3 regions of the Streptomyces sp. NPDC044106 genome follow, and region 3 is predicted to be linked to each of the others. Evidence: riboswitches for the same ligand, from Rfam matches in the RefSeq annotation. Region 3 holds a riboswitch; each other region holds the start of a gene.
What was found. Region 3 has a riboswitch for cyclic di-AMP ahead of AC07DI_RS05805 (transglycosylase family protein). Riboswitches for the same ligand answer to the same signal wherever they lie in the genome.
Positions count from the first base shown of each region.

Region 1: it holds a riboswitch for cyclic di-AMP, as region 3 does, so the genes downstream of both, AC07DI_RS17565 (C40 family peptidase) here and AC07DI_RS05805 (transglycosylase family protein) in region 3, are expected to answer to the same signal.
Region 2: it holds a riboswitch for cyclic di-AMP, as region 3 does, so the genes downstream of both, AC07DI_RS14710 (transglycosylase SLT domain-containing protein) here and AC07DI_RS05805 (transglycosylase family protein) in region 3, are expected to answer to the same signal.

Region 1 is NZ_JBWKFZ010000009.1:69,545-79,578, reverse strand. Features, by position in the region: gene AC07DI_RS17605 (DoxX family protein) at 1-103, shown strand, start outside; gene AC07DI_RS17600 (hypothetical protein) at 100-339, opposite strand; gene AC07DI_RS17595 (PspC domain-containing protein) at 326-1,714, opposite strand; gene AC07DI_RS17590 (PspC domain-containing protein) at 1,899-3,188, shown strand; gene AC07DI_RS17585 (LuxR C-terminal-related transcriptional regulator) at 3,185-3,916, shown strand; gene AC07DI_RS17580 (hypothetical protein) at 3,957-4,598, opposite strand; gene AC07DI_RS17575 (C40 family peptidase) at 4,719-5,801, opposite strand; gene AC07DI_RS17570 (hypothetical protein) at 6,147-6,500, shown strand; gene AC07DI_RS17565 (C40 family peptidase) at 6,648-7,847, opposite strand; cyclic di-AMP (ydaO/yuaA leader) riboswitch at 7,856-8,011, opposite strand; gene pcrA (DNA helicase PcrA) at 8,265-10,034, shown strand, end outside.
Region 2 is NZ_JBWKFZ010000007.1:249,283-259,316, reverse strand. Features, by position in the region: gene AC07DI_RS14725 (ABC transporter ATP-binding protein) at 1-269, opposite strand, end outside; gene AC07DI_RS14720 (ABC transporter ATP-binding protein) at 266-982, opposite strand; partial or broken gene AC07DI_RS14715 (ABC transporter transmembrane domain-containing protein) at 1,239-1,871, opposite strand; gene AC07DI_RS14710 (transglycosylase SLT domain-containing protein) at 2,353-3,102, opposite strand; cyclic di-AMP (ydaO/yuaA leader) riboswitch at 3,105-3,261, opposite strand; gene AC07DI_RS14705 (hypothetical protein) at 3,736-4,164, opposite strand; gene AC07DI_RS14700 (hypothetical protein) at 4,339-5,388, shown strand; gene AC07DI_RS14695 (hypothetical protein) at 5,391-6,500, shown strand; gene AC07DI_RS14690 (hypothetical protein) at 6,646-7,038, shown strand; gene AC07DI_RS14685 (phosphatase PAP2 family protein) at 7,099-7,809, shown strand; gene AC07DI_RS14680 (glutamate-1-semialdehyde 2,1-aminomutase) at 7,817-9,142, opposite strand; gene rfbC (dTDP-4-dehydrorhamnose 3,5-epimerase) at 9,179-9,727, opposite strand; gene AC07DI_RS14670 (polysaccharide pyruvyl transferase family protein) at 9,724-10,034, opposite strand, start outside.
Region 3 is NZ_JBWKFZ010000003.1:131,760-141,793, reverse strand. Features, by position in the region: gene AC07DI_RS05820 (sel1 repeat family protein) at 1-919, shown strand, start outside; gene AC07DI_RS05815 (cytochrome P450 family protein) at 936-2,198, shown strand; gene AC07DI_RS05810 (transglycosylase family protein) at 2,351-3,430, shown strand; cyclic di-AMP (ydaO/yuaA leader) riboswitch at 3,625-3,825, shown strand; gene AC07DI_RS05805 (transglycosylase family protein) at 3,830-4,561, shown strand; gene eno (phosphopyruvate hydratase) at 4,906-6,192, shown strand; gene AC07DI_RS05795 (FtsB family cell division protein) at 6,326-6,805, shown strand; gene AC07DI_RS05790 (DUF501 domain-containing protein) at 6,843-7,382, shown strand; gene AC07DI_RS05785 (Ppx/GppA phosphatase family protein) at 7,379-8,350, shown strand; gene AC07DI_RS05780 (methyltransferase domain-containing protein) at 8,493-9,677, opposite strand.

The DNA.
Region 1 (10,034 bases), on a different contig from region 3:
GCTCGCCGGGGCCTCGGTCTACTCGGTCGACGCCCTGCTCGCCGCCCGCCGCGGAAGGACCTCCGACCCTGGCCCTGCCCGCGACTCCGACTCCGGGTCCTAGTCCCCCGACGCCTTGGCGCCCCGGACGCGCTCGCCTCCGCGGGCGGCGCCCCTCGGGCGTATCCCGTGGACAGCCGCCGCCACGCCCGCGAGAAACAGGCCGGCCATCACGAGTGGCAGAGCGACGAACCACGGTGCGTCCCAGGCACCGCCCGCATCACCCGCGTACACGACGGCGACGGCCAGCAGGAAGAGGCCTGCCACCAGCTTGCCGGGGTGGAATTCATGACGTAGCACGGGTCACCTTCGCTTGTCCGATGCCGACTTCGAGGTGCAGATCGATTGTTCCGCCGTCCTTGCTGCCCGAGGGCGGCCGCAGCGTCACCTTCTTCTCGCGGCCCGGAGCGATGTCCAGGTCCTTGCTCTTGTCGTCCGGCAACACGATGTCGCCGACGCCCACTTCCGCGTTCAGCCGCACCGTGACGTCCTTCGGCACGATCACCCTCAGGTCACCCGCGCCGACCTCGGCGCCGGTCGTCAGCGTCCTGCCCCTGCCGATCTCGATCCTGCTCAGGTCGAGCGTGCCCCGGCCCAGCCCCACCTCGTACCGAGGCCGGACGTCCGTGGCCGCGGCCGGTATCCAGTCCGTGCGGGCGTAATGCGTGGTGATGTTCTTCGGCAGGGCCGCCGAGCCCGCGAGCAGCCCGGCGGTGACCACGGCGAGCACGATCGATCCCGCGCCCGTGCGCCCGAGGAAGGCACTGATCGCGATCCCGAGGCCGAACACCGCCAGCGCGCACGCGAGGCCGGTCTGCAGCGTCGTACCGAGCGGCTGCTCCTCCCAGGTCAGGCCAGTGCCGAGGCCGCCCGCGAGGAGTGCGGACAGGAACACCCAGCCGCCGATCCACCGTGGCCCGCGGGGCTTCGGCGGGGGAGCGGGGACGGCCTCGGTCGCTTTGCGGGGCCTGCCCCGGTGGCCCGCCACCCCGTACCGGACCTCGAGGCCTGGGAGGGTGTCCGGGCCCCAGAAGTAGCCGGTCATTCCGTCGTGCGTGCCGTCCTTGACTATGGGGTCGCGCCACCACGAGGGGCTTCCGGCGACAGGTGGCGCCTTCGCCTCGGGCGGGGCGTCCGCCGCCGCCTGTGCCGCCACCGGGTCGGTGTCGAGGGTGTCGCGCTGCTGCGACCAGTACCCCGCGCCCGCGAGGAGCAGGGCGAGGACGGCGGCGAAGGTCAGCGCCCCGCCGTTTTTCAACAGAGTGAGAAATACGCCGCAGCCGACGAGCGCGAAGAGCACGGCGGTCAGGGCCTGGCCGTCGACCCGGCCGGAGAGGAGCCTGCGCGCCTCGTTCTCCTCCTCGTCCTTGTCCGGCACGAAGAGCCACGCGAAGCCGTAGAAAACCAGGCCGAGGCCGCTGGTGATCGCGAGCACGGCAAGGCCGATACGGAAGATCACCGGGTCCATGTCGCACTGCCGGCCCAGTCCGGCACACACGCCGCCGATCTTCTTCTGCCGGCGGTCGCGGCGGAACTTCCGCTCCACCGCGGGCAGGTCCGCCGCGTGACTGCCCGCTCGACTGCTCGCGGGACCACCCGGCTCGCCGTGCGCGGTGCGCAGGGCATCGCGGAGGGCGGCCTCGGTCTCCGTCTCGGCGGGCTGCTGATCTGTCATGCGTCCATGGTGACGGCCGACGGCCCGCCGCGGCAGTCGGGAGGACCCTGGACGAACCCTGATATCGCCCCTGAGACTTTTCGGGCCGCACCCCTGACAGGGCCGGCGCAGGGGTTGAGATCAGGGAAGTCTCGGGGATCGACCCTGATGCTCACCGCCGTGCTCATGTGTGAATATCGATGACATGCCGGAAGCCGCCGCACCGCCCCTCGACGACGCCCGACCGCTGCGCAAGCTCTACCGCAGCGGTGACGGACGCTGGCTGGGCGGGGTCGCGCGGGGCCTGGCAGGGCACCTCGGGCTGCCCGTCGTATGGGTCAGGCTGATCTTCGTCGGCCTGTTCACGGCCGACGGCCTCGGCGCTCTGCTGTATGCGGCGTTCTGGTTCTTCGTCCCGCTCGGTATCGGCGGCGTGGACGCCGATCGCCCGCCCGCGGCCGTCACGAGCGAGACTTCGGCGGACGGCCGCCGCAGACTCGTGGCCCGCAAGCCCGACAAGGGACAGCTCGTCGCGCTCCTCGCGATGGTCGTCGTCGCCATGGTCTTCGTCGGCAATGTGGACCTCGACGGCTCGACCAGGGCCTATGTCATCCCGACCCTGCTCGTCGCCGCCGGTGTCGCCCTCGTCTGGCGGCAGGCCGACAATGCCCGCAGGGCCCGTTGGATGGCCGTCGGCCGCCGCAGACGCATCCTGACCCTCGCCCGGTCGGCGGCCGGAGTGCTTCTGGTCGGCGCCGGAGTCTCCGGCATCTTCGTGCTCCAGGGCTCCGCCGCACATCTGGGCGCCGTACTGCAGGCCTCGCTCGCCGTGCTCGTCGGCGTCGCGCTGCTCGCAGGCCCCTATCTCGTCCGCATGATGCAGGACCTCTCCGAGGAGCGGCTGATGCGCATCCGCGCCCAGGAGAGAGCCGAGGTCGCCGCCCATGTGCACGACTCCGTACTGCACACCCTGACCCTGATCCAGCGCAACGCGGAGAGCGCGGGCGAGGTGCGCCGCCTCGCCCGCGCCCAGGAGCGCGACCTGCGGGCCTGGCTCTACAAACCGGAGGGCACCGGCAAGGACGAGGACGAGGAGCCCGACACCCTCGCCGAGGCGGTCCGCCGCAGCGCCGCAGAGGTCGAGGACAAGCACGGCGTCCCCATCGAGGTCGTCGTGGTCGGCGACTGCCCGCTCGACGAGGGGCTGACCGCACAGATGCAGGCCGCGAGGGAAGCGATGGTGAACGCCGCCAAGTACGGTGGCGAGGGCGGTGCCGTGCAGGTCTTCGCCGAAGTCGAGGGGGAGACGGTGTTCGTGTCCGTCCGGGACCGCGGCCCCGGCTTCGATCTGGACTCCGTGCCGGACGATCGCATGGGCGTACGAGAATCAATCATCGGCCGCATGCAGCGCAACGGCGGCACGGCGCGGCTGCGCATGGTGCCGGGCGGCGGTACGGAAGTCGAGCTGGAGATGGAGAGGACGGCGACGACATGAGCGACGCGACCGGGGCGAACGGGCCCATGGAGCCGACCGGTTCGGACGAGGGCGGCGGTGCGGACGGGCGTCGTGTGCGAGTCGTCCTGGTCGACGACCACCGGATGTTCCGTACGGGAGTGCAGGCCGAGATCGGCCGTACCGACATCACCGGCGTCGAGGTGGTCGGCGAGGCCGCCGACGTCGATCAGGCGGTCACGGTCATCACGGCCACCCGGCCGGAGGTCGTCCTCCTGGACGTGCACCTCCCGGGCGGCGGCGGCGTGGAAGTGCTGCGCCGCTGCGCGCCGTTGATGTCCGCAGCGGAGAACCCGGTGCGCTTCCTCGCGCTCTCGGTCTCCGACGCCGCCGAGGACGTCATCGGCGTCATCCGGGGCGGCGCCCGCGGCTATGTCACCAAGACCATCACCGGCACCGACCTGGTCGACTCGATCTTCCGGGTGCAGGACGGCGACGCGGTGTTCTCGCCGCGTCTCGCCGGATTCGTCCTGGACGCCTTCGCCTCCACCGACGCGCCCCCGGTCGACGAGGACCTGGACCGCCTCACCCAGCGCGAGCGGGAGGTTCTGCGGCTCATCGCGCGCGGGTATGCCTACAAGGAGATCGCCAAGCAGCTCTTCATCTCCGTGAAGACGGTGGAGTCGCATGTGTCGGCGGTGCTGAGGAAGTTGCAGCTGTCCAACCGTCATGAGCTGACGCGATGGGCGACGGCGCGACGACTGGTCTGACCGGCCCCGTCGCGGCGCGGCCAGTCGGCCGGTGAGGGTCTTAGCGGTGTGTGGCGGTGGACCTGGGCGCCGCCGGGCCCAGGTTTCGCAGCGCCCACCGGTAGTGGCCGACGGCCTTCGCTGCGCCGAGCAGGCCCGTCAGCCACAGGACGAGGCCGGCGCCCATGCCGAGGACGACGTCGGCGTAGGTGTCGCGGCCCGGTTCGGCGTACGCGGCGGCCGTGAAGGACGACCAGAGGCCGAGCGTGCACACCGCGAGGGAGGACAGGAGCCAGAGGAGGCTGAGGCCGGGGGAGCGCAGCCGGGCGTCGGACAGCGGGTGGCTGTCCAGGGTGAACCAGGCGTCGGTGAGGTGGCGGATGCGCCGGTCGTGGCGGATGGAGAGGACGGCGCCGGTCACCGCGGGGGCCAGCACCGCCAGGCCGAGGACCGAGAGTACCGGGCCCAGGAGGAAGCCCGAGGTGTCGTCGCCCGCGAGCATCCGGAACGGCAGGATCAGCAGCGCCCAGCCGATGGCGCAGCCGAGACCGCACAGCCACCACAGCAGCAGACGTCCCACCCCGAGGTGCCGCCTCCGCAGTTCCATGAGGGCCATGCCGCGGTCGGTGAGCAGCGTCTGCCGGTCCGGCCAGGTGCGTAGGTACACGGGTGGCGGGGGCGGAGGCAGCGTACGGCTAGGCATGTGCGTGACATTACTGGCGGCGGTGTTTCCTGATCGCCGGGGGCCGGTTGCGTGGACCCGTCGCCGGTGGCGGTGGCGGTGGCGGTGGCGGCGGTGGCGGTGGCGGTGGCGGTGGGAGGCTCATGCCACGCGCGTGGCTCCCGCGAACGGCATCTGGTCGATCGGCGCGAGTCGTACCGGAGCGCTCGGGTTGGGGGCGTGGATCATCTGGCCGTTGCCGACGTAGAGGCCGACGTGGCTGATGCCGGAGTAGAAGAACACCAGGTCGCCGGGGCGCAGTTCGGAGCGGGAGACGCGCTTGCCCGAGGCGATCTGGGCGTAGGTGGTGCGCGGGAGTGCGACGCCCGCGGAGCGGTACGCGGCCTGGGTGAGGCCGGAGCAGTCGAAGGCGTTCGGGCCCGTGGCGCCCCAGACGTACGGGCTGCCGATCGCCTTGTACGCGTAGGAGACCGCGGAGGCGGCACGGGCGTTGGGTGCCTTGGAGGGGCCCGGAGAGGCGCCCAGAAGGGCGTGGCGGGTGCTCGAGCGGGTGGCGCGGCCGGTGGCGGGGGCGGTTGCGGGGTCGTTCTCGGGGTCCGTGAGTTCGGCGCGCTGGTCGGCGGTGAGCCGGGAAAGCAGCCGCTTGGCCTCGCCGAGCCTGCCGGTGATCGTCTTCTTGTGCTTCCTCAGCTCCGCCTGGCGGGCGCGGAGGCCGGCCAGGCGGTCGTCGGCCTCGCCGCGCAGCTGGCGCAGCTCCTGGAGCTGTTCGCGTACGTCGCGAAGGGCCACGGCCTGCCGACTGCCGGCCCGGTCGGCGAGTGACGCGCGGTCCAGGAACTGGGCCGGGTCGGAGGAGAGCACGAGTTGGACGGAGGGGTCGATGCCACCTGCGCGGTACTGCGCGGCGGCGTACGAACCGAGGCTGTTGCGGGCGGTGTTGAGCTTCTCTGTCGTGCGGGCCGCCTCGTCGCGCAGCTCGCCGAGCGATTTTTCGGCCTTTTCGGCCTTCTCCTTCGCGCCGTTGTACTTCTCGGTCGCCGTCTCCGCCTCGCGGTAGAGCGCGTCGACCTTGGACTTCACCTCGGTGGGGCTGAGCTGCGGGTCCGCGTGCCCCGTGCCGTCGAAGGCGGTGGCCGAGGCGGCTCCCGCGAGGGCGAGGGTGGCGGCGGTACGGACTGTGCTGCCGCTGAGCGAGCGCTGTCTGGGCTTGCGGTGCGCTGCCACGAAGAGGGGCTCCTTACGTGTCCGGCGGCGACCCGCACAGGGGGAGCAGGCCGCCGCCGGGTTTCTCGGCGGTGGTGACCGACGGCCGTCCCGGACCGGACGGCGTTGGGGAGCCGGTCACCTGAGGAAGGACGCTAAACCTGACCGTCACGGGTTGGTGACGGATTGCGCGCAAGTGGCGGAAGCGGGCGGCCCAGTGACCGCCCGTGACCGGGTCGCTCGCGGGGTAGTTGTCGCTTCGGGTGTGGCTGTGACCGATGGCTCGATTGCGGTGTGCCTGTCGCGGAGTAGTGGTACAGGGGCGGTTATCGGGAGCGCCGGACGCCCCGGCTAGGCTCCGGCCTCATGGACCTACTCATCCATCTCTTCGTCGGCCTGCACATCATCGGCATCGCCTCGCTCCTGGGTGGTTTCCTGACCCAGATGAAGCAGATGGGCCAGGGTGTCGCCCGTTTCAACTTCGCGATGCTGCACGGTGCGCTCGTCATGCTCCTGACCGGTGTGGTCCTGGTGGGCCTCAACCAGGCGGACGACAACCCGGTCAACAACGTCAAGATCGGCATCAAGCTGGGCCTGCTGATCGTGATCCTCGCGCTGGTCTATGTGAAGCGGGACGAGGAGAAGGTCGACAAGAGCGTGTTCGGCGCGGTCGGCCTGCTGACCATCGCGAACATCTTCATCGCGGTGCTGTGGACGTAGGGTTTCCGCCTCTATGCGTTTACGCGTTTCCGCCGCTACGCGCGCGTGGCCCGCACCCTCCGGGGATGCGGGCCACGCGCGCGTAGCGGGTGCTTTCCGTTGCGAGGGGTGCCGTCGGGCGGGATGCCGTGGGGCGGCCCGGCGCCGTTACGCGGGGCGCACCACGCTGTGGATCGGCATGTAGTAGATCGACTCGACGCGGACGTTCGCGCCCGGCTTGGGGGCGTGGATCATCTTGCCGTTGCCGATGTAGATCCCCACGTGGCTGATGTCGTCGTAGAAGAAGACCAGGTCACCGGGTTTGGCGTCGGCGGTCTTCACAGTCGTGCCGACCTTCACCTGGTCCCAGGTGGTGCGCGGCAGGGAGATTCCGGCGGCCTTCCACGCGTCCTGGGTGAGTCCGGAGCAGTCGTAGGAGTCCGGGCCGGTGGCGCCCCAGACGTACGGCTTGCCGATCTGGGCCTGCGCGAAGGCGATCACTTTGGCGGCCTTGGTGGCGTAGCCGCCGTCGGTACTGCCTGAGCCCGCACCGGAACCCGAGCCGGAGCCGCTGCCCGCGTCCGAACCGGAACCGGAGCCCTGGCCCTCCTCGCGTTCCTTCTCCCCCTGGGCGGCCTCCGCCTTGCGCTTGCGCTCCGCCTCGGCCGCCTGCTGGCGCGCCAGCTTCTCGGCCTTGCGCTTGGCCTCCTGCTTCTTCTTCCGCTCGATCTCCGCGAGCCGCGCCTTCTCCTCCGCCGTCAGCTTCGACAGGAGTTCGCGCGCGTCGCCCAGCTTCTTCTGGACGGTCTGCTTGCTCGTCTTCAGGTCGTCCCGCGCATCGCTCAGGGTCTCGAGGCTCTTCGCGGCCTTCGCGCGCTGCCTGGTCGCCGACGCCTGCTGCGTCTGGTAGTCGTCGACCGCCTTCTTCTGGCGTGTGGTCAGCCGGTCCGCCAGGTGGTTCTGGTCGAAGTAGCCCTGCGGGTCGTCGGCGAGCATCATCGTGGCCGTCCCGGAGACGGCGCCGGTGCGGTACTGCGCGGCGGCGAACGAGCCGAGCTCCTTGCGGGCGTCGTTCAGCCTGTCGGTGCGCCTGGCCACGTCGTCGAGCAGCCGGTCGACCCGCTTGCGCTGCTTGTCGGTGTGTTCCTTGGCCGAGTTGTACTTCTGGGTGGCCACACCGGCCTGCTGGTAGAGCTCGTCGACCTTCTTCTGGACCTCTTCGAGGGTGGGCTTCGCCGGCGGGGAGGGCGCTGCCTGAGCGCTCTGCGACAGGAGGGCGACGGAGGTGAGGGCCGCCGTCGTGATGCCGAGGGCGGGGGCCGTGCGTAGGCCGGTCGAGCGGGTCCGCGGCTTGCGGTGCGACGCCAAGGGAGGCGACTCCTTCCGTAGACCGCCTACCGGGTTAGCTGTCGGGTTCGGGCGGATGGTACGGAAGGTTGCCCTACGGTCCCGTACTGCGTACGGGACCGATTCACCCCAAGTTTTCGGTGGGTCCCCGGCTCCGAACGGGTCGGACTCGGCGGAGGCCACCCGTTCCCGGCGGGTTCGCCGGTGGGGGACGAGCGGCCCGGGCAGCACGCTAGCCAACTCGTGTGGCCGCTGTGAAGGTTGATGTTCGATATGCCCGATACATTTTCGTGACTTTTCACGGCCTTGACGCGGTCATGCTGCACAGATGCGAAGCGCATGCGGAGCGTGACCGTCCGGAGGCGGGGGGTAGGCGAGGTGTGAGGTGACCGGAACCCGCAGCGGGTTGTCAGTGGGGCCGCCTAGACTCGGTAGGCGATGAGCAGCCTCTTTGACGACAGCTTCCTGGCGGACCTGCAGCCTTCCCGGGCCGCGGACGAAGCGCCCCCGCCGCCCCCCGAGGACAGCGCCCCGGAGCCCATTCCGGACGATCTGTTCGACGGGAAGTTCGACGCGCCCATGACCCGGGACGCGCACTACCGCGACGGCGCCCCGCGCCCGGTCATCGACCCGGCGACGCTCCTCGACGGGCTGAACGAGAACCAGCGCGCGGCCGTCGTGCACGCAGGATCCCCGCTGCTCATCGTCGCCGGTGCCGGTTCCGGCAAGACCCGCGTACTGACCCACCGCATCGCGTACCTGCTCGCCGAGCGCGGTGTGCACCCCGGCCAGATCCTCGCGATCACCTTCACGAACAAGGCCGCGGGCGAGATGAAGGAACGCGTCGAGCAGCTCGTGGGCCCGCGGGCGAACGCGATGTGGGTGTCGACCTTCCACAGCGCCTGCGTCCGCATCCTGCGCCGCGAGTACAAGAAGCTGGGCTTCACGTCCTCCTTCTCGATCTATGACGCCGCGGACTCCAAGCGGCTGATGGCCCTGGTCTGCCGCGACCTCGACCTCGACCCGAAGAAGTTCCCGCCGAAGTCCTTCAGCGCCAAGATCTCGAACCTCAAGAACGAGTTGATCGACGAGGAGGACTTCGCGGGCCGGGCGGCCGACGGCTTCGAGAAGACCCTCGCCCAGGCCTACGCGATGTACCAGTCACGCCTCCGCGAGGCGAACGCGCTGGACTTCGACGACCTGATCATGACGACGGTCCACCTGCTGCGCGCCTTCCCGGACGTCGCCGAGCACTACAGGCGCCGCTTCCGGCACGTCATGGTCGACGAGTACCAGGACACCAACCACGCGCAGTACGCACTCGTGCGCGAGCTGGTCGGCCCCTCCGGAGGCGAGGGCGACGACCCCGCCGAGCTGTGCGTGGTGGGCGACGCGGACCAGTCCATCTACGCCTTCCGCGGCGCCACCATCCGCAACATCCTCCAGTTCGAGGAGGATTACACCGACGCGACGACGATCCTCCTCGAGCAGAACTACCGCTCCACGCAGACGATCCTGACGGCCGCGAACGCGGTCATCGAGCGCAACGAAAGCCGCCGCCCGAAGAACCTGTGGACCAACCAGGGCGCGGGCGCGCGCATCACCGGATACGTCGCCGACACCGAGCACGACGAGGCACAGTTCGTCGCCGACGAGATCGACCGCCTCACCGACGCGGGCGACGCCAAGGCCGGCGACGTGGCGATCTTCTACCGGACGAACGCGCAGTCCCGTGTCTTCGAAGAGATCTTCATCCGCGTCGGCCTGCCCTACAAGGTCGTCGGCGGAGTCCGCTTCTACGAGCGCAAGGAGGTCCGCGATGTCCTTGCCTACCTGCGCGTTCTCGCCAACCCCGAGGACGCGGTCCCGCTGCGCCGCATCCTGAATGTACCGAAGAGGGGCATCGGCGACCGTGCGGAAGCGATGATTGACGCGCTCTCGCAGCGCGAGAAGATCTCCTTCCCGCAGGCCCTGCGCCGCGTCGACGAGGCGTACGGAATGGCGGCCCGCTCGGCCAACGCCGTCAAGCGGTTCAACACGCTCATGGAGGAGCTGCGGACCGTCGTCGAGTCCGGCGCGGGCCCGGCCGTCGTCCTGGAAGCCGTCCTCGAACGCACCGGGTACCTCGCCGAACTGCAGGCCTCCACCGACCCGCAGGACGAGACACGCATCGAGAACCTCCAGGAACTCGCCGCCGTGGCCCTGGAG
Region 2 (10,034 bases), on a different contig from region 3:
TACATGCCGCGCAGCAGCGCGGTCCCGACGCGGAACCCCGAGAGGTCGCCGAGGTACCGCAGCACGGCGTACGCCGCCGTCGCGGCCCCGAACGCGGTCAGCCAGGGCCAGGCGTCCTCGGGGGTGCTCCCGAACAGGGCGCGCAGTACGGGGACCAGCAGGGCGTAGGAGAGGCCCTCGGCCACGGCGGCCGTCGTCATCAGCACCAGGGCGCGACGCAACGGCCGGGCGTACTCGCGCCCCAGCACACGCAGCAGCAGCGGAATCATCGGGGCTCGTCTCCTTGCGGTAGGGGTGCGTCGTGCTGGTCCCGGGGCGTCTCGGCGGTCGCCGACGGCGGCTGGGGAGGCCGCCAGAACGTGGCGAATTCCCCTCCCTTCGCCAGGAGTTCACTGGGCCGACCGCGCTCGACGACCCTTCCGTCGTCCAGCATCACCACCATGTCGGCGTCCGCGACGGTCTCCGGGCGATGGGCGATGACCACGACCGTCCGCTGGCCCGCCGACGTCGCCAGGGCCCGGCGCACCGCTTGCTCGGTCTTCGGGTCGGCGAAGGCGGTCGCCTCGTCGAGCACGAGAACGGGCGTGTCGGCGAGCAGCGCGCGGGCGAGGGCGATCCGTTGCGCCTCGCCGCCCGACAGTCCGGCGTCCTCGCCGATCACCGTCTCGTAGCCGCGCGGGAGTTCGAGGATCCGGTCGTGGATGTCGGCCAGCCGGGCGGCCCGCGTCACGGCGTCGGGGCCGGCGTGCGGGACCGCCAGCGCGATGTTCTCCGCCACGGAGGCGCGCAGCAGGCGTACGTCCTGGAAGACGAAGGAGATGGTGCGGTAGAGGTCACGGCCGCTCAGCTCGCGCAGGTCCACACCGCCGAGGAGGATCGAGCCGTGGGTGGGGTCGAAGAATCGCGGCAGCAGCTGGACCAGCGTCGACTTGCCACTGCCGGAGGGCCCGGTGATCGCCGTGAGCGTGCCGGGTTCCAGCACGAGGTCGATGCCGCGCAGCACCTCGCGACCGGCCTCGTAGCCGAACCGGACGTCTCGCAGTTCCACCCGGTGGCCCTGGGGGGGCGAGGGGATGCTCGGGCTCCGGCAGCGGCCGTACGGTGAGGACGTCGCGGATGCGGCCGACCGCGCGCCTCGCGGCCTGCAGGTCGTCGAAACCGTGGCCGAGTGCCTCCACCGGCGCGGTCAGGCCGAGTCCAAGGAGCAGGAAGGGGAGCAGGTCGGCCGGGGCGAGAGCGCCGTCGGTGAGCAGAGCGGCGCCGCCGACGAGGACGACGAGCAGGACGAACGGCGGTGAGAGGACGAGCTGCATCCCCGCGGCGATCCTGGAGAGGCCGCGCACCCACCGGTGGAAGGTGTCCGTGAAGTCGTCCACGGCGGCACGGAACTCGCGGTGCGCACGCCCGGATCCGCCGAACGCCTTGACCACCGCGATGCCCTGCACGAACTCGACGACGGAGCTGGAGATCCGTCCCATGGCCGCGTCGAACGCCTCCTGCTCGCGCAGCCGGGCCGGTGTCATCATCAGCGGAACCAGCGCCACCGCCAGCAGCACGGGGACGAGCGTGATGAGGGTGAGCCGCCAGTCGACGGTGAACAGGTAGACCAGCGACACCAACGGGACCACGAACGCCGAGACGAGCTGACCGGGGGCGTGGGCGATGAACGGGTGTACGGCGCTGACGTCTTCCCCCACCACCTTGGCCAGCTCACCGGTGCGGCGCCGGGAGAACCAGCCGATCGGCGCCCGCCCCAGCCGGGAGGCCAGTTGCCGACGGAACGAGAGCTGCACCCGGCCGTCGAGGACGTGCCCGATCCCGGACGACGCGCCTGTGCACAGCAACCGGACGAACAGCCCGGCCGCACCCACGGCCACGGCCGACCAGACGTGCCCGCGGTCGACCGGCCCCGGCGACAGCAGGGCACGCCCCACCTCGAGGACCGCGAGCAGCGGCGCGAGACCCGCGACGGCACCGACGACCTGCAGGATGACGACGGCGGCGAAACTCCGGGCGTACGGGCGCAGCAGCGCTGCCGGGCTCTGCCCCGGCGCCGGACTTGCCTCCCTCACCGGGCGGAGACGGCGCGCGCGTCGGCGAGCGGCGGGTGGGTGGCGGTGAACGGCGGGATGGCTGTGGCGAGTTCAGGGTCCATGCCCGTCATCCTCACCGGCTGCCGCCGCGGAATCGTCCGCCGAGTGTCGGCTCTCTCGCCCGATTCACGCACCGACCGGCGCGTACGCCGGTAGCACCCAGGTGCTACCGACGCACGAAAGGCTTGTCACCTTTTGAAGTCGCCCTTTGCATCGGCGAGTTCTGGAGTTCTTTCCATTCGGCGACGCCGGCCCGCTTTTAGTAGGGGCCGTTCACGTTGTCGATCGAACCGTAGCGGTCGGCCGCGTAGTTGCAGGCGGCCGTGATGTTGGCGACCGGGTCGAAGCTGTCCAGCGAAGTGCCGGGCACGTGGTAGGCGGTGAAGGTGGGGGCGATAACTTGCAGGAGCCCCTTGGAGGGGGTTCCCGCAATGGCGTTGACGTCCCAGTTGTTGATGGCCAGCGGATTTCCGGAGGACTCGCGCATGACGTTGCGGTGAATGCCCTCATAGGTGCCCGGGATGCCGTGCTGGGCCATGATGTCGAGCGATTCCCTGATCCAGCCGTCGAGGTCGTTCGGGTAGGACCTCACGGCCGGGGCGGTGGGGGCATCGGCGGCGAGCGCGTCGGTGTTGCCGGAGCGGTCCGCCCGCTCGGCGGACGTCCTGGAGGCGGTCCCGGCCGCGTCGTCCTTGCCGAGGGTGAGCTTGAGGCCGGGGTGTATCAGCCCCGGGTTGTCGCCGAGAATGCCGCGGTTCTGCTGGTAGAGGGCCTTCCAGCCGCCGCTCAGGGAGTGCTCCTTGGCGATCTTGGAGAGGGAGTCGCCGGCGAGGACGACGTAGGTCTTCGGGGCCGCGGTGGGCTTGGCGGCCCCGTCGGCCGGTGCCGCGGCGGCGGTGGTGGCGCCGAGCACCGGCAGGACGAGCACGGCGCCGCCCGTGCCCGCGGCGGCGATGCCCCGGGTGAGCGGGCTCGACTTGGGGCGGCGGTGCTTTCCCTTTGCGGGCATGACGCATTCCTCTCCGTCGCCTGCGAGGTGAGCTGTCGGGTTCGGACGGGAGATGTCCGGACGCACGGTGAATGCGCCTTCACCCCGAGCCGTCCCGGAATCCGGGTCGGCGGCTTACCTGGGTCCCCCGCTCCTGCCGGGCGTAAGTGAGTGGTGGAAGGGATTCCGGACAGCGGCAGGATTCGGCGTTCCATCCGGATTGGCGGTGACGTTAGACGAGAAAGACAGGACGGAACAAGATACGAATTTGCATCGGCAATGCGTGAGGGCTGTCGCTGAAGATCGGAAACTCCTCGCCGCCTTTGATCCAAAAGCCCAACTCTCCTGGAGTGGCGCGGGAATGCGCGCGGAGATTCCCGGAGCGGGGTACGGCGGACGGTGTGACTCAATTCACCGAATGGGATACGGCCCGGAATGGAATCGACGGGCCGTCAGAATGTGAGCCGTTTCGCTCGGGCGCATCGCGAAAGCAGGCAGTTGCCTACATGGGGTGCCAAAGGGTGGAAAGATGAAATTACGGTTCAAACCTGGACATAGTCCTACTGCTGTCCGCCGGACGGTGAGGCGATGCCCCCCGCCCGGTCCGCACATGGCGCTGCCCCCGCCGAAAAGGCGGGGGCAGACGTCAAGCCGTCAGGCGGCGACCCACCCCGTCTTGAGGTAGGGGGAGTTGGGGAAGTCGAGGTAGAAGTAGACGCCGTCGTTGAAGTCCTTGCCGAGGACGGTCCACTTGGCTGCCTTCGCCGTGACCCAGCCCTTGCAGACCTTGTTGTCGGGGTTCCGGTTCTTCAGGTAGCAGAGCTTCATCTTCGTGTCCCGGTCCGGCTTGACCTGGATGTCGTCGCACCGGTTGGTGGTCACGTAGTAGCCGTCGCCCTGGGGCGCGTACTTGTACCCGTCGTACGACCAGTCCCCGCCGAGGCAGGAGGCGACCGACGCGTGCCCCACCGACGGGGTGGCCGGACGCTCGGACGGTGCGGCGGTCGCGGAGGCGCCGCCGATGATCCCGGCCGTGAGGACGCTTGCCGCCAGCGCGGTGGTGAGCTTCGTGCGAGTCAGCACAGTTCTCCTTCTGGTGCTCGATGGCGGATACCGGTCAGGCATCCGTGAACGATCTCACCGGCTCACGGATTGTTCGTCAGGCCTGGTCCGAGCCACCGAACAATCCCGTTCAGCTCTGTTCACCGCTGGGCGGACGCCCTAGGCTGAGCGCCCTTCGCGGCCTTGGGAGGTCCTGTGCACGGTCTCCGCGTGGTCATCGTCTGCCTCGTCATCGCGTGTGTCACCGCGGTGTCGCCGGCCTCGGCCGTGACGCCGGGCTGGTCGGCGGTGCCGGTTCCGGCGGCGGTCGCGCCGGTGACCGTGCTCGATCTGGCCGCCCGCGGTTCCGGCGAGGCGTGGGCGACCGGGTACGAGCAGGCCGCCGACGGGATGCGGCCGATGCTGTACGGGTGGGACGGCGCGAAGTGGAGCCGGGACACCAGCTTCCCCGGCGTCGGCGAATCCGGCTGGCTCGGCAAGGTGCAGTTCGTCGGCGAGGAAGTGTGGATCTTTCACAACCGCGCGGGGGAGGGGGAGATCCTGCGCCGGTCGGCCACCGGCTGGAGCACAGTTCCGCTGCCGCGGACCCTCTGGACGTACCAGGACTTCACCGCGGTACCGGGAGCGGCCTGGGTCGTCGGTGAGGACGACACCGGCCTGAAGGTGTTGCACTACGACGGCGCCCGCTGGACCACCCGGCCCACCCCGGACGGTGTGCTGTTCCTCATGGGCGTCACCGCGCGTACCGCGACCGACGCCTGGGCCTGGGCGGACACCGACACCGGGACCGCCGTTCTGCGGTGGGACGGCACGGCGTGGCGGGACGCGAAGGTGCCGCTGCCGTCGAACAGCAACGTGCACACGATCCTCCTCGAACCGTCAGGACGTGCCACGATCGGCGGCAGCCAGTACACCGACGGCGTGACCCGCACCTACCTGACGGCCTGGAACGGGCGGGCCTGGCGCACCACTTACCCGGCGCTGGGTGACACCTACACCGAGGCCACGGTGCGCGGCCCCGACGGCGCGCTGTGGCTGCCGGTGCGCAGCGACCGCGCGTTCCGGTCGAAGTACGCGCGGGTGGACGGCGCTCGTACCGCCTTCTCCTACGGCCCGGAACGCACGAACGCCATCGACGTCCAACCGCGTGCGCTGACGAGCACCGGCCGCTCCCTGCTGTCCTTCGGCACCGTCGAGATCTACGGCTCGAAACCGAATCTGATGAGCGAGCGGCTGGGAGGCTGACCATGGTGCGTCGACTGCTCGTCGCGGCCCTCGCCGTCGCCCTGGCCCTGGTGACCGTCATGACGACGGCCGCGGCAGAGACCCGGTCCTGGCAGCACGTCCCGGTCCCGGCGCAGGTACGCCCACAGGCCGGGCTGAACGAGGCCGTGGCGTTCGGCCCCGACCGGGCGTGGGCGGTCGGGGCCGACGCCGTCGGCCGTGCGGCGCCGGGTTTCCCGCTGATGCTGCGCTGGGACGGGACCGCGTGGCAGCGCGAGAGTCTGCCGGGGGTCCGCTGGCAGGGCGAGCTGCTGTCCGTCGCCGCGACCTCACCGGCCGCGGTCTGGGCGGTCGGCCGGGACTCGACGGGCGGCTCCCACCTGCTCCGCCACGACGGCAAGGCCTGGTCCGAGAGCCCGCCGCCGCGCGGTGTCGTGCTGGGCGAGGTCGTCGCCGGTGGCGGCGAGACCTGGCTGACCGGCTCGCGGAACGGCGCGCAGGCGCTGCTGCGCAGGGACGGGCGCGGCTGGCGGGATCTGCCGGTGCCGCCGGGATACGTGAACGGGCTGCACGTCCTGGCCGCCGACGACGCCTGGGCCGCGGGCGCCACCGGATCGGGGGCGGCCGTGTCGCATTGGGACGGGCAGGCGTGGCAGCAGACGATCGTCGACGGGTTCCCGCGCTCGGCCGTGGGCAGCGTGCTTGCGGTCTCGAAGACGGAGGTGTGGGCGGGCGGCACGGCCGGATTCGTCGGCGGTCCTGTGGGCAAACCGATCCCACCCCTGCTCGTCCGCTGGGACGGGCAGGCGTGGAACCGGGTGACCGTGCCCACCGACTTCGGCTCGGTCAGCTCGCTGACGCCCGGTACGTCCGGCGAACTGGCCTGGGTATCGGTGACCCGCTCGCAGAAGCTGGGCCCGCCCGGCAGCTATCCGCCGCTCGTCCCGGGGCCGGACTTCCTGGCCTGGAACGGGCAGTCGTTCACCGAGTACGCCGAACCGGCGGTGGCCGGGGAGGGCGACTCCCGGACGCTGCGCCTCGCCCCGGTGCCGGGATCGGCGACGGTGTGGTCGGTCGGCCGCGCCGACGGTCCCGAGGGCGCGTTCGCGCCGCGCGTCCTGCGGTTCGGGTGACGGGCCTTCCGCGAGCACGGCGACCTTCCTCACGAACTGCCCGGCTGCCGCTCCTCGGCCGGCGGGCTCCCGGCCGGCAGGTGAGCATGTGTGGTGCGTGCCGGGTTCCGGGCGCCGTCGACCGAACGTAACGCCGGGAGCCGTCATGTCTCAGCCTCGTCAGCAGCAGACCCCGCCGGGTGCCACCTCCGGGATGACCCCGCGGCCCGACCACGGCGAGGAGAGCTACCGCGGATCGGGGCGGCTGGCCGGCGGGACGGCCGAACCGCTGCGTCACTCCTTCGCCACCGCGCAGATCCTCTCCAACGTCGGCGCGCCGGTCCGCGTGCGGTCGGGCGCCTGGGACGAAGAGCTCGGCCGGGCCGAGACGCTGCTGCTCCCCGCGGTCTGCCAGGACGTCGAGATCACCGGGCCCGCCGACGTCCTCTTCGGATACCTGCCCGACCTCGACCGGGACGTCCGCGCTCCGCTGCGCGCGGCCGGCTACCCGCCCCACCTCATCGACACCCTCGGAGCGGTGGAACCAGCCGCGACTTGACGGGACATGACTGATCTCGTCGTCCTTGGGCAGGGTGGTGAAGATGCCCTTGGGGGGATGATGGGACATGACGGGCGGCTCGCGGTGCTGCCCCGCGCGCCGCGTGCGTGGCTCGGACTGATCGCGGGCCTCGCCGCGCTCGTGGTCGTCGTCCTCGGGGTCCTGTACGCCGGGCACAGCGAGCCCGGCAGGGTGGACAGGTGGGTCGTCCGGCCGACGGCGGACAGTGTGGGGCCCCCGTGGCGGCACGTCGCTCTGGCCGTGGACTTCCTGGGAGAGCCCGCCGGAGCCGCGATGCTGGTCGTGGCCGCCGTGGCGGGCTGCCTGCTGCTTCGCAGTCCCCGTGCGGCGGTGCTCATCGTGGTCGGCCTCGCCGTGACCGTGGTGACGGCGACACTGCTCAAGTACCTGGTGGGACGCACCATCCACGGGGACGACAACCTCTCCTACCCGAGCGGGCACACCGCCTTCCTCACCGCGCTCGCCCTCGTGGCGGCGCTCCTCGCGACCGGCAGGCTCGGCCTCGGCAGGGCGGCGGGCACCTCACTCGTGCTCGCCGCGGCGCTGGTCGCGGGCGCCGCCATGGGCTGGGCGCAGGTCGCCCTGGGCGCGCACTACCCGACCGACGTCCTCGGCGGCTGGTGCACCGCGCTTGCGGTGATCCCGGCGACGGCCTGGCTGGTCGACCGGACGGCGGACGGGATCTCCGGCCGAAGGGCCGATCGGAAGGTCCCTGAGGAGGCCGACGCCGGTCGGTGCGAGCGGCGCTGACGCCTCGTCACGCTAAGCGGCGGAATACCGGCTTCACCGGCCGTCCGGCCAGCCAGGGGCCGGGATCGGCGGCGTGCAGCGCCTTCCGGTACACCGCGCACGCCCCGGCCACCACGTCGACGGTGTGATCGATGTCGGCGTCGTCGAGCGCGCTGCTCACCACGAACGACGGGGCGAGGACCCCGCCCGCGAGGAGGTGGCGCAGGAACAGGGTGCGGTACTGCTGCGACGGCCGCCGGTTCTCGTCGAGGGTGGCGAAGACCAGGTTGCTGGCCCGGCCCCGCACCACGACGTGGTCGCCGACGCCCATGCTCGCCGCGGCCTCACGGACCCCCGCGGCCAGCCGCTCGCCGAGCGTGTGCAGCCGCGCCGTGATGCCCTCCTCGACATAGGTGGCCTGCACGGCCATCGCGGCGGCCAGGGAGTGCGTCTCCGCACCGTGCGTGGTGGAAAGGAGGAACACCCGGTCGTCACGGTGGCGCAGTCCGCCCCGCTCCATCAGCTCGCGGCGCCCGGCGAGCGCGGAGACGGCGAACCCGTTGCCCAGCGCCTTGCCGAACGTGGACAGGTCGGGGACGACGCCGTACAGGCCCTGGGCGCCCGCCTCCGACCAGCGCAGCCCGGTGATCATCTCGTCGAAGACGAGTACGCAGCCGTGCCGGTCGGCCAGTTCGCGCAGCCCCTCCAGGTACCCGGGCGGCGGCTCGCTGTGCCCGGCGGGTTCGAGGATCAGGCAGGCGACCTCGTCCGGGTAGCGCGTGAGCACCTCCTCCGTGGCGGCCAGGTCCCCGTACGGGAAGGCCACGGTGAGCTCGGTCGTCGCCGCCGGAATGCCGGCGGACATCGGCGTGGTGCCGATGAACCAGTCGTCGACGGAGAAGAACGGATGGTCGCCGCAGATGGCCACCCGGGGGCGCCCCGTGACGGCGCGGGCCAGGCGCACCGCGGCCGTGGTGACGTCGGAGCCGTTCTTCGCGAACTTCACCATCTCGGCGGTCGGCACCGTGGCCAGGAAGCGTTCGGCGGCCTCGACCTCCAGGATGGACGGCCTGACGAAGTTGCTGCCGCGGTCGAGTTCCCGCCGCACCGCCTCGATCACGCGGGGGTGGGCGTGCCCGAGGCTGACCGACCGCAGACCGGAGCCGTACTCGACATAGCGGTTGCCGTCGATGTCCCACACATGGGCGCCGCGGCCGTGGCTGATGACCGGGGCCAGGCCCTCGGGGTACTGGTCGTCGCCCTTGGCGTAGGTGTGCGCGCCCCCCGGGACCAGGGCGTGCAACCGCTCGTTGGCCCGCCGCGACCGGGGCAGTCGGAATTCTTCGGTGTCCACGACGACCTCAGCTCTCTCCGTGCTTCGACTTCTGCTTCAGGACTTCTGCTTCAGGGCGTCGGCGAGGCTCGGTGCCTCCCGGTCCCGCCGGGACATCGACGTGACCGGCAGCGGCCACGGAATGGCGAGCTCCGGATCGTCGAAGGCGATCGTCACGTCCTCGGCCGGGTCGTGCGGGCGGTCGATCCGGTAGGAGGTGTCGGCGGTGTCGGTCAGCGCCTGGAAGCCGTGCGCGCACCCCGCGGGGATGTACAGGGTCGTCTGGGTCTCGCCGGACAGCTCGAAGAAGGCCCGGTTGCGGTACGTCGGCGAGTCCGGCCGCAGGTCCACGACCACGTCGAAGATCTTCCCGTACGAGCACCGCACGAGCTTGGCCTCCCCGTCGCCGGAGCGCAGGTGCAGCCCGCGCAGCACGCCACGGACGGAGCGCGACAGGCTGTCCTGGACGAAGGCGTGCGGGTCGAGGCCCACCGAGCGGACCACGTCGGCATCGAAGGTGCGGCAGAAGAAGCCGCGTTCGTCGGCGTACGGCGTCGGCTCGAAGAGGAACGCGCCGGTGATCTCCGGCACTTCGGTCGCTTTCATCGGATCTCCCGCTGGGCATGGGCTCGGGTGTGGTCGCTCGACGGGAACAACGCCGCGCTCAGGGCGGTGAACTGGTGTTCAAGGCGCCGGGTGGCGGCGAGGTTTCGCTCGGTGAGGATCCGGCGCAGCTGCGCCGAGTGCTGCTCCAGTTCCCGGAACTGGGTGAGGAGCCGGTCGGCGTCGACCTCGCGGGCCGGATGGCAGTACGCGCCGAGGCCCATCAGGGCCATGAGCGCGTCGCTCTTCGCCGCGTAGCTGAGCGCGAGCGTCGGTGTGCCGGCCTTCAGCGCGCAGACGAGGTTGTGGT
Region 3 (10,034 bases):
GCTGAGCGTCGCGCAGACGGTCGAGGTCGCCGCCGAGTGGAGCGAGGCGGAGCTGGCGCGGCTCGCGACGGTCGACGACCCGCGCTTCACGGACGCCGTCCGGTGGCGCGGGGACCTGGGCATCACGGAGTTCCTCGCACTCGGCCCCGACCTGTGGGAGGAGTGGCGCAGGGCGCGGCGCGCGGGCGGGCGGCTGCTCGGACACCTCCTGGTGCGCGCCGCGATCGACCTCGCGCGGTGCGGGCTCACCCGGGGCGTCACGCCCAAGCTGCTGAGGCAGATCAGGCAGGAGTACGAGCCGGTGGCGGCCGACACGGCCGGGGAACCCTTCGAGGAAGCGCTCGCCTGGGCCACCGCGCCCCGGCACGGCGTGACCGGCCTGCTCGTACCGGGGGAGTGGCCCGGCACCTGGCGGGCGTACGGCTCGCTGGTCGCGGACGCGGCCCGCTCGGACCCGGCGGTGCCGGACCGCGTGTGGACCCGCGCGTACGAGGAGCTGGAGCCGCACGACCCGGCCGAGCTGGAGGGCCTGGTGGCCGCCTTCCGCGCGGCCCTGACGCCCCGCGCCGAGGGCGGGGACGCCCACGTCATGACGTGGCTCGGCCAGCTGGCCCAGGACGAGGGGGAGACGGAGAGCGCCGAGCACTGGTTCCGGGAGGCCGCGGACCGCGGGAACCCCCGCGCCGCCGCCGCGCTGGGCCACCTCCTCGCCACCCGCGTGGCCTACCCCGAGGCCGTCCCCTACCTCACGGCCGCCGCCGACGCGGGTGAGCCGGGGGCGGCGGCGCTCCTCGGCCAGGTCCACCAGCACCTGGCCGTCCACTACTTCCGCATCGCCGCGGCCGACGGCGACGAGGCGGCGGCCCACCGCCTCAAGGGCCTGCTGCGCCCGACCGGACGGGAACCGGATCCGCCCTAGGGATACCGTCGACCGCATGCACGACCAGCCGCCCCCGCAGCCCGAACTCTTCACCTGGGAGTTCGCCACCGACCCCTACCCGGCGTACGCCTGGCTGCGCGAGAACTCTCCCGTGCACCGCACCACGCTCCCCAGCGGGGTCGAGGCGTGGCTCGTCACCCGGTACGCGGACGCGCGCGACGCCCTCGCCGACCAGCGGCTCAGCAAGAATCCGGCGCATCACGACGAGCCCGCGCACGCCAAGGGCAAGACCGGCATCCCCGGTGAGCGCAAGGCCGAGCTGATGACGCATCTGCTCAACATCGACCCGCCGGACCACACCCGGCTGCGCCGGCTCGTCGCGAAGGCGTTCACGCCGCGCCGCGTGGCCGAGTTCGCGCCCCGCGTGCAGGAGCTGACGGACCGGCTCATCGACTCGATCGTCGCCGAGCACGGTGCGGGGCGGGGCGGCACCGACCTCATCCACGAGTTCGCCTTCCCCCTCCCCATCTACGCCATCTGCGACCTGCTCGGCGTCCCCCGCGAGGACCAGGACGACTTCCGCGACTGGGCGGGCATGATGATCCGCCACGGCGGCGGGCCCCGGGGCGGCGTGGCCCGCTCGGTGAAGAAGATGCGCGGCTACCTCGCCGAGCTCATCCACAGGAAGCGCCTCGACCCGGGCGACGACCTCATCTCCGGCCTCATCAAGGCCTCCGACCACGGCGAGCACCTCACCGAGAACGAGGCCGCCGCCATGGCCTTCATCCTTCTCTTCGCCGGCTTCGAGACCACCGTCAACCTCATCGGCAACGGCCTGTACGCGCTCCTCACCCACCCCGAACAGCGCGAGCGGCTGCAGCGGGCGCTGGCGGATGGCGACACCGGGCTCCTAGAGACCGGTGTCGAGGAACTGCTCCGCTTCGACGGGCCCGTGGAGCTCGCCACCTGGCGGTTCGCGACCGAGGCGCTCACCATCGGCGGCGAGGACATCGCCGCGGGCGACCCCGTCCTCGTGGTGCTCGCCGCCGCGGACCGCGACCCGGCCCGCTTCGACCGGCCCGACACCCTCGACCTTTCGCGCAGTGATAACCAACACCTCGGATACGGGCACGGAATCCACTACTGCCTCGGCGCCCCGCTGGCCCGCCTGGAGGGCAGGACCGCCCTCGCGACGCTGCTCAGACGCCTTCCCGACCTGCAACTCGCGGTGGAACCCGCCGATTTGCGGTGGCGTGGCGGGCTCATCATGCGGGGACTGCGCACGCTGCCGGTGGAGTTCACAGACGCACAGCGGTGACGGCCCGGCTGACGGGCCGTCACGACTGTGATGTTCACGTGATCTCCGCTGCATCGACTTGTGACAAGCGTTCGACTGCGGCTACGTTCACGACGACTTGGGCGCCCCCGGGCGCCCCAGCCGTTCGCTGCAGTCTCCTGAAAGGCAACCGCATGCTCTCCGGTCAAGGTCGTCACCGACGCCCCCGCCAGGCCCCGGCTCTCATCGTCGCGGCAGGCGTCACCGGATCAGCCATCGCCATCCCGCTGCTCGCCGCCACCAGCGCGAGCGCCGCCTCCACCGACACGTGGGACAAGCTCGCCCAGTGCGAGAGCGGCGGCGCGTGGAGCGCGAACCCCGGCAACGGCTATTACGGAGGACTCCAGCTCTCCCAGGAGACCTGGGAGAGCCACGGCGGCCTCGCCTACGCGCCCAGCGCCGACCAGGCCTCCAAGTCCCAGCAGATAGCCGTCGCCGAGAACGTCCTCGACGCGAAGGGCACCGCCGCCTGGCCGAGCTGTGCCCCGATCGCCGGACTCACCGACGGCGGCGCCGCGGCCGACGTCGACCCGGGCGCCCCCATCGAGCAGGAGCCGTCCGGCTCGTCGGACTCCTCGGACTCCAAGGCTCCCAAGGATTCGGCGGACGCCAAGGGGTCCAAGGACTCCGAGAAGAAGGACGAACGGTCCGACGAGCCCTCGGACCCGGCGGGTTCGGCGGACGCGGCGGATTCGGACGACCCCTCCGACGACGCGAGCGACACGCCCGGGACCGACGCCGACGCGCGAGAGAAGAATCACGACGAGTCCGGCGAAAAGGATGGCAAGGGCGGTAAGTCCGGTACGGACGCCGATCCCGGCAAGGGCGGGGCGGACGAGGAGGACGGCGAGGGCGGCCCGGACGGCTCGGGCAAGTCCGGCGGCGAGGGCGGCACTTCGCCCGGCTCCGAGGGCGCGACGGCCCCCTCGGAGGGCTCCGACGGCTCCTCCGGTCGCCACCGCGGCGACCGCGCGGACGAGAGCGAGAGCGCCGGCGGCCGTCCCGGACGGCACGCCTCGCGCGGCGAGGAGCGCACCGGCGCGGTCGCCGACGGGACGTACACGGTGCGTTCGGGGGACAACCTCTCGCGCATCGCGGACGACCTCGACGTGAAGGGCGGCTGGCACGAGCTCTACACCGAGAACAAGAAGACCGTCGGCACCGACCCGGACCTCATTCTTCCCGGTCAGAGCCTCGATCTGGGCGAAAAGTAACGGTAGTTGACGAAGAGTCGGCCGGGGCCTTCGCGTCATATGCCCGGTTTGGCGTAAGTGAGACATGGGTCTCAGAAGCCGTGATCGTCTTTGAAATTGTGTGGAAGACGTGATTACCGTCGTCACCGCTCGCCACTGGTGAGCCCCGCCGGTCGGTACGCCGAATCCTGCCAACGGCCGGACGGGAACAGTCGTCGCTTCGAGCGCCGTGGGCAGGAGCGGGGGAACCAAGGTTTGCGCCGGTTCCGTCCGTCGAGCGGCTGAGCAGCCATCAGGCTGCGCCGCGGGACGGACGGGAACGGCTAGGGGTGAAGTCGCGCTCAAGGAGGGCGACCGGGCAACCACATCGGCCCGAACCCGACAGCTCACCTCGCAGGCGTCGGTGTAGGGGATCAACTCATGCTGCTTTCCGGCAAGGGCAAGCACCGTCGCCCGTCCAAGGCCACCCGTGTCGCCACGCTCGTCGGCGTGACCGGCGCCGCTGTCGCCGCCCCGCTGATGGCGGCCGGTTCGGCCAACGCCGCCACCGGCCAGGAGTGGGACGCCGTCGCCCAGTGCGAGTCCGGCGGTAACTGGTCCATCAACACCGGCAACGGTTACCAGGGTGGTCTGCAGTTCTCGCCCTCCACCTGGGCCGCGTACGGCGGTACGAAGTACGCGCCGACCGCCGACAAGGCCTCCAAGGCCCAGCAGATCGAAATCGCCGAGAAGGTCCTCGCGAGCCAGGGCAAGGGCGCCTGGCCGTCCTGCGGCGTCGGCCTCTCGGGCGCCTCGCCCAGCAGCGGCGGCGGCTCGCAGACGCAGGCCCCGCAGCAGCAGCGCCAGCAGAAGCCGCAGCCGCAGACGCAGCAGCAGGCTGCGCCCAAGCAGCAGGCGGCTCCGCAGCAGCAGGCCGCTCCGAAGCCGCAGCCCGCGCCGCAGACCGAGTCCAAGAAGACCGTCGAGACCCCGACCGGCAAGACGGTCAAGAAGGGTGACGGCGAGTACAAGGTCAAGACGGGCGACACCCTGTCCAAGATCGCCGAGTCGCACCACGTCAAGGGCGGCTGGCAGAAGGTCTACAAGCTGAACGGCGACATCATCAGCGACGCCGACTTCATCTACCCGGGCCAGCAGCTGCACCTCAGCTAGTCGCTGCGGCCCCACCCGGCCGTGCTTCGGCGGACGCACGGCCGCCCCCGTCCCCACGGGCTCCCCGCCCCGGTGCGCGTATCCCCCGTACGCACCGGGGCGGGGCCATGTCCGCCGCCGGAAACGTCCCCGGACGCGTCGCGACCGACGACTCCGTGTTCGCCGCGTGTTCGCTACTAGCGAGTAGAAACGTGGTCCTCCGTCCTGATTCCCGGGGATTTGGCCTCTTGTCCGTCCCACGGGACGGGCGGTCGGCTGGCTGAAGGCCCGGAGCCGGTTAGGCTCAGGAGACGCAGGGCCGAAGCGGCTCGCGTAAACGCGTCACATCCCAGAAGGAGATGCTCGTGCCGTCCATCGACGTCGTCGTAGCCCGGGAAATCCTGGACTCCCGAGGCAACCCCACGGTCGAGGTCGAGGTCGGCCTCGACGACGGCAGCACCGGTCGTGCCGCCGTCCCGTCCGGTGCCTCCACCGGTGCCTTCGAGGCCATCGAACTCCGTGACGGTGACCCCAACCGTTACCAGGGCAAGGGCGTCGAGAAGGCCGTCCTCGCCGTCATCGAGCAGATCGGCCCGGAGCTGGTCGGCTACGACGCCACCGAGCAGCGCCTGATCGACCAGGCCATGTTCGACCTGGACGCCACCGACAACAAGGGCTCGCTCGGCGCCAACGCCATCCTCGGCGTCTCGCTCGCCGTCGCGCACGCCGCCTCCGAGGCCAGCGACCTGCCGCTGTTCCGCTACCTCGGCGGCCCGAACGCGCACCTGCTGCCCGTCCCGATGATGAACATCCTGAACGGCGGGTCGCACGCCGACTCGAACGTCGACATCCAGGAGTTCATGATCGCGCCGATCGGCGCCGAGTCGTTCTCCGAGGCCCTGCGCTGGGGCACCGAGGTCTACCACACCCTCAAGAAGGTGCTGAAGGAGAAGGGCCTCTCCACCGGCCTCGGCGACGAGGGCGGCTTCGCCCCGAACCTCGACTCCAACCGCGCCGCGCTCGACCTCATCCTCGAGGCCATCAAGCAGGCCGGTTACGTCCCCGGTGAGCAGGTCGCGCTCGCCCTCGACGTCGCCGCGTCCGAGTTCTACAAGGACGGCTCCTACGAGTTCGAGGGCAAGTCCCGCTCGGCCGCCGAGATGACCGAGTACTACGCGGAGCTCGTCGCCTCCTACCCGCTGGTCTCCATCGAGGACCCGCTGTTCGAGGACGACTGGGCCGGCTGGAACACCATCACCGAGCAGCTCGGCGACAAGGTGCAGCTCGTCGGCGACGACCTGTTCGTCACCAACCCCGAGCGTCTGGCCCGCGGCATCGAGGAGAACTCGGCCAACGCCCTGCTCGTCAAGGTCAACCAGATCGGCTCGCTGACCGAGACCCTGGACGCCGTCGAGATGGCCCAGCGCAGCGGCTTCAAGTGCATGATGTCGCACCGCTCCGGCGAGACCGAGGACGTCACCATCGCCGACCTGGCCGTCGCCACCAACTGCGGCCAGATCAAGACCGGCGCCCCGGCCCGCTCCGAGCGCGTCGCCAAGTACAACCAGCTCCTGCGCATCGAGGAGATCCTCGACGACGCCGCGGTCTACGCCGGACGCAGCGCGTTCCCGCGCTTCCGCTCCGCGGAGTAGCAGGCCCCGCGCAGCCGAAGCATGGCCCGAGCAGCTCTCGTAGCCACGTAGTTACGTACGTCCCCGCACCCGGTCCCGTACCGTGTGCGGGGACGTACGTACGTATAGGCGCTGCTTCTGGGGAGACCGCACCATGGCCAAGGCCGGGACCAAGGACCGGTTCTCCACCGCGACCCGGCTCCGGCTGCTCGGGGAGCAGACCGCCGAGCGCGTCTACCGTTCCCAGACCAAGCGCCAGGCCCGCCGCTCCCGGCTCACCGGCCGCGCCGCCCTCCTCGCGCTCGTGCTCTGCTCGCTGGTCGTCGCGCTCGCGTACCCGATGCGGCAGTACGTCTCGCAGCGCGCCGAGATCGACGATCTGCGCCGGCAGCAGGCCGAGCACCAGGCGGACGTCGAGAAGCTGCGCGACGAGAAGGCCCGCTGGCAGGACGACGCGTACGCGGAGCAGCGCATCCGGGACCGCCTGCACTACGTGATGCCCGGCGAGACCGGTTTCACGGTGATCGACCCCGCGGCGGCGAAGAGCCGGCGCGCGGACCAGGGGGCGGCAGCGCGGCCCTGGTACTCGAACGTCTGGGACGGCGTCGACAAGGCCGACCGCCCCGACGACTGACCCCCGCGACTGACCCACGGACTATCGAAAGACAGGCATGGAAACGCCCCCGCCGACCACCGAACGCACCGAGCCGACCGACGCCGACGTCGAGGCCTTCAAGCAGCAGCTCGGCCGCCCGCCGCGCGGCCTGCGGGCCATCGCGCACCGCTGCCCCTGCGGGCAGCCGGACGTCGTCGAGACGGCGCCGCGCCTCCCGGACGGCACGCCGTTCCCGACGACGTACTACCTGACGTGCCCGCGGGCGGCTTCCGCGATCGGCACGCTGGAGGCCAACGGCGTGATGAAGGAGATGTCGGAGCGGCTCACGACGGACCCGGAGCTGGCCGCCGCGTACCGCGCCGCGCACGAGGACTACATCGCCCGCCGCGACGCCATCGAGGTCCTTGAGGGCTTCCCGAGCGCGGGCGGCATGCCGGACCGCGTGAAGTGCCTGCACGTCCTGGTCGGCCACTCGCTGGCCGCGGGCCCCGGCGTGAACCCGCTGGGCGACGAGGCCATCGCGATGCTGCCCGAGTGGTGGGCGAAGGGCCCGTGCGTGACGCCGTGCGTGGCCCCCGAGGAGGAGACCGCATGACCAGGGTCGCCGCCATCGACTGCGGCACGAACTCGATCCGTCTGCTGGTGGCGGACGCCGACCCGGCCACCGGTGAGCTGGTCGACCTCGACCGCCGGATGCAGATCGTGCGCCTCGGCCAGGACGTGGACAGGACCGGCCGCCTCGCCCCCGAGGCGCTGGAGCGCACCTTCGCGGCCTGCCGCGAGTACGCCGCCGTCATCAAGGAGCACGGCGCCGAACGCGTCCGCTTCGTCGCCACCTCCGCGTCGCGCGACGCCGAGAACCGCGACGAGTTCGTCCAGGGCGTCCTGGACATCCTTGGCGTCGAGCCCGAGGTGATCAGCGGCGATGAGGAGGCGGAGTTCTCCTTCACCGGCGCGACCAAGGAGCTGACGGGCCGTGACGACCTCGCCACGCCCTACCTGGTGGTGGACATCGGCGGCGGCTCCACGGAGTTCGTGGTCGGCACCGACTCCGTCCTGGCGGCCCGCTCGGTCGACGTCGGCTGCGTCCGGATGACCGAGCGCCACCTCGTACGCGACGGCGCCGTCACCGACCCGCCGGCCCCCGAGCAACTCGACGCGATCCGCGCCGATATCGAGGCGGCACTCGACCTCGCCGAGAGCACGGTCCCCCTCAAGGAGGCCCGCACGCTGGTGGGCCTGGCGGGCTCGGTGACGACCGTGGCCGCGATCGCGCTGGGCCTCGACACGTACGACTCGCAGGCGATCCACCACTCCCGCATCCCCTACGACCAGGTCAAGCAGATCGTGCACCGCCTGACCCACGCCACGCACGACGAGCGCGCCGCTATCCCGGTGATGCACGCGGGCCGCGTCGACGTCATCGCCGCGGGCTCCCTCGTCCTGCTCGCGATCATGGACAGGGTGGGCGCGCGGGAGGTCGTGGTCAGCGAGCACGACATTCTCGACGGCATTGCTTACAAAGTGGCAGAAGAGGTCGAGGAAGGTAATAAAGGCCTCTGACCTGCCAAGACGCTCGTGAGGCGGCCCCGGCTCCCCATACAGGGGGTCGGGACCGCGCTCTGTCGAGCGAGCGTTCTGGACCTGTAAGCGAACACATGAGCGACATTGTGGCGGGTGCTGAGGCCGTTCTCTGCGCGCATCCTTAAGCGAGGCGCCAGTCTGCGGCGGGGTCGTCCAGCCACACGGTTTGCCCTGTGGGGGTGGTCGTGAGGCCGAAGCGCGTATGGTCCGGACGGCCGTTATCGGCCCACCAGTCGTACGCGATGTGCGCGTCATCCCAGAGGCGCCGGTCGCCGCTCTGCCAGACGCGCGTGGTGTCGCCGTCCCGGAACATGACACACGCCCACGATCGGTCGCTGAGACTGTATAGCCAGACCGGTCGGGCGCCGTCACGCTTGTCCGCCACGGACATGATGCAGTTGGGGATGCGGAGGCCGTAGGCGAAGCGCTGGGCGCTGAACGGTGAGCCGCCGAGGAACTCGGCCTCGGTGAGCGTCGTTGCGGACTCGTCGCCGTCCGCCACGCCGCCTGGAACGTACTCGGCGTGGTCGACGAACGGTAGCCGTTGCGCGTGGAATTTCATGAACTCAACGGGCCCCGTGAAGCGACCCGAGGCGCTGCGGCCGTCCTTGGAGACGACCAGGCGGGCGACGGCATCACCCTTGCCAAAGTCTGTTCCCCACGGGGTGAGGATGATCCCGCCGGGCTGGGCCTGTTCAACCCACGCCCATGGAACATCGCTCCGCAGTCCGCAGGTCGCGATCACTCGGTCGTACGGGGAACGGTCGGGGTAGCCCTGTGTGCCGTCCCCCGTGACGGCTGCTACGGGGAGACTGAGGCGTTGCAGGGCCTTGTATGCGTTTTGGGCTGTGGCCGGGTCGATTTCGATGCTGGTCACGTTGTCGGCGCCGAGTCGGTGCGCGAGGAGAGCGGCGGTCCAGCCGGTCCCGGTGCCGATCTCCAAGACTTGGTGACCGGGTCTTACGGACAGGTCCCGGAGCATGGAGAACACCACGGACGGCATTGACGCCGAGCTGGTTGAGAGCGTGCCGGGTTGCGTTCCGGTGTGGTTGCCGTCGTCCCATTGCGTGACGATGGGTACGTCGCTGTCCGCGTAGGTGTGCCACTGCTCGGGGGCCTCTGTGCGGGACACGGGGACGCTGCGGCCCGCGGCCATGTCGAACGGCCACATGAGGTCGGGCAGGAACGCGGAGCGGGGCACGGCGGTGAATGCCGGGACCCAATCGGCTGTGAGGGCCCCGCCGGCCATGAGGGCGCGGCCGAGCTCGGTGCGGCTTGCGCGTGTTGCGGAGGCGCCGGTCGTCACGGGATGGCCTTGGGCTTGGGCGGATTGGGGACGCCCGGCCCGCCGTCGGGGGAGGGGGGATCTTGGGGGCCGGGCCAGGGCTCGCCCGGTACTCCGCCTTTGTCTGTCTGTGTCACTGCGAGTGTCTGCATGTCTGTCGCCTTCCCAAGGTCTTGGGGAGTTGCACGAGAGCGTGTTCGGAGGGCGGTGGACGCCCGTTTGCGTCGAGGTGCGCTTGGTGATTGCCCCCCCGCCTGCGGCGTGGGCACCGATAGCTGGCGGGGGGCAACCCTGTGCGCTCCCCTCAACCGGCGCAAGGAGGAGGGGAGTTGCGTGCCGCGGTAGCCCGTTACGGCGACGCGCTTCCGACGGTAGCGG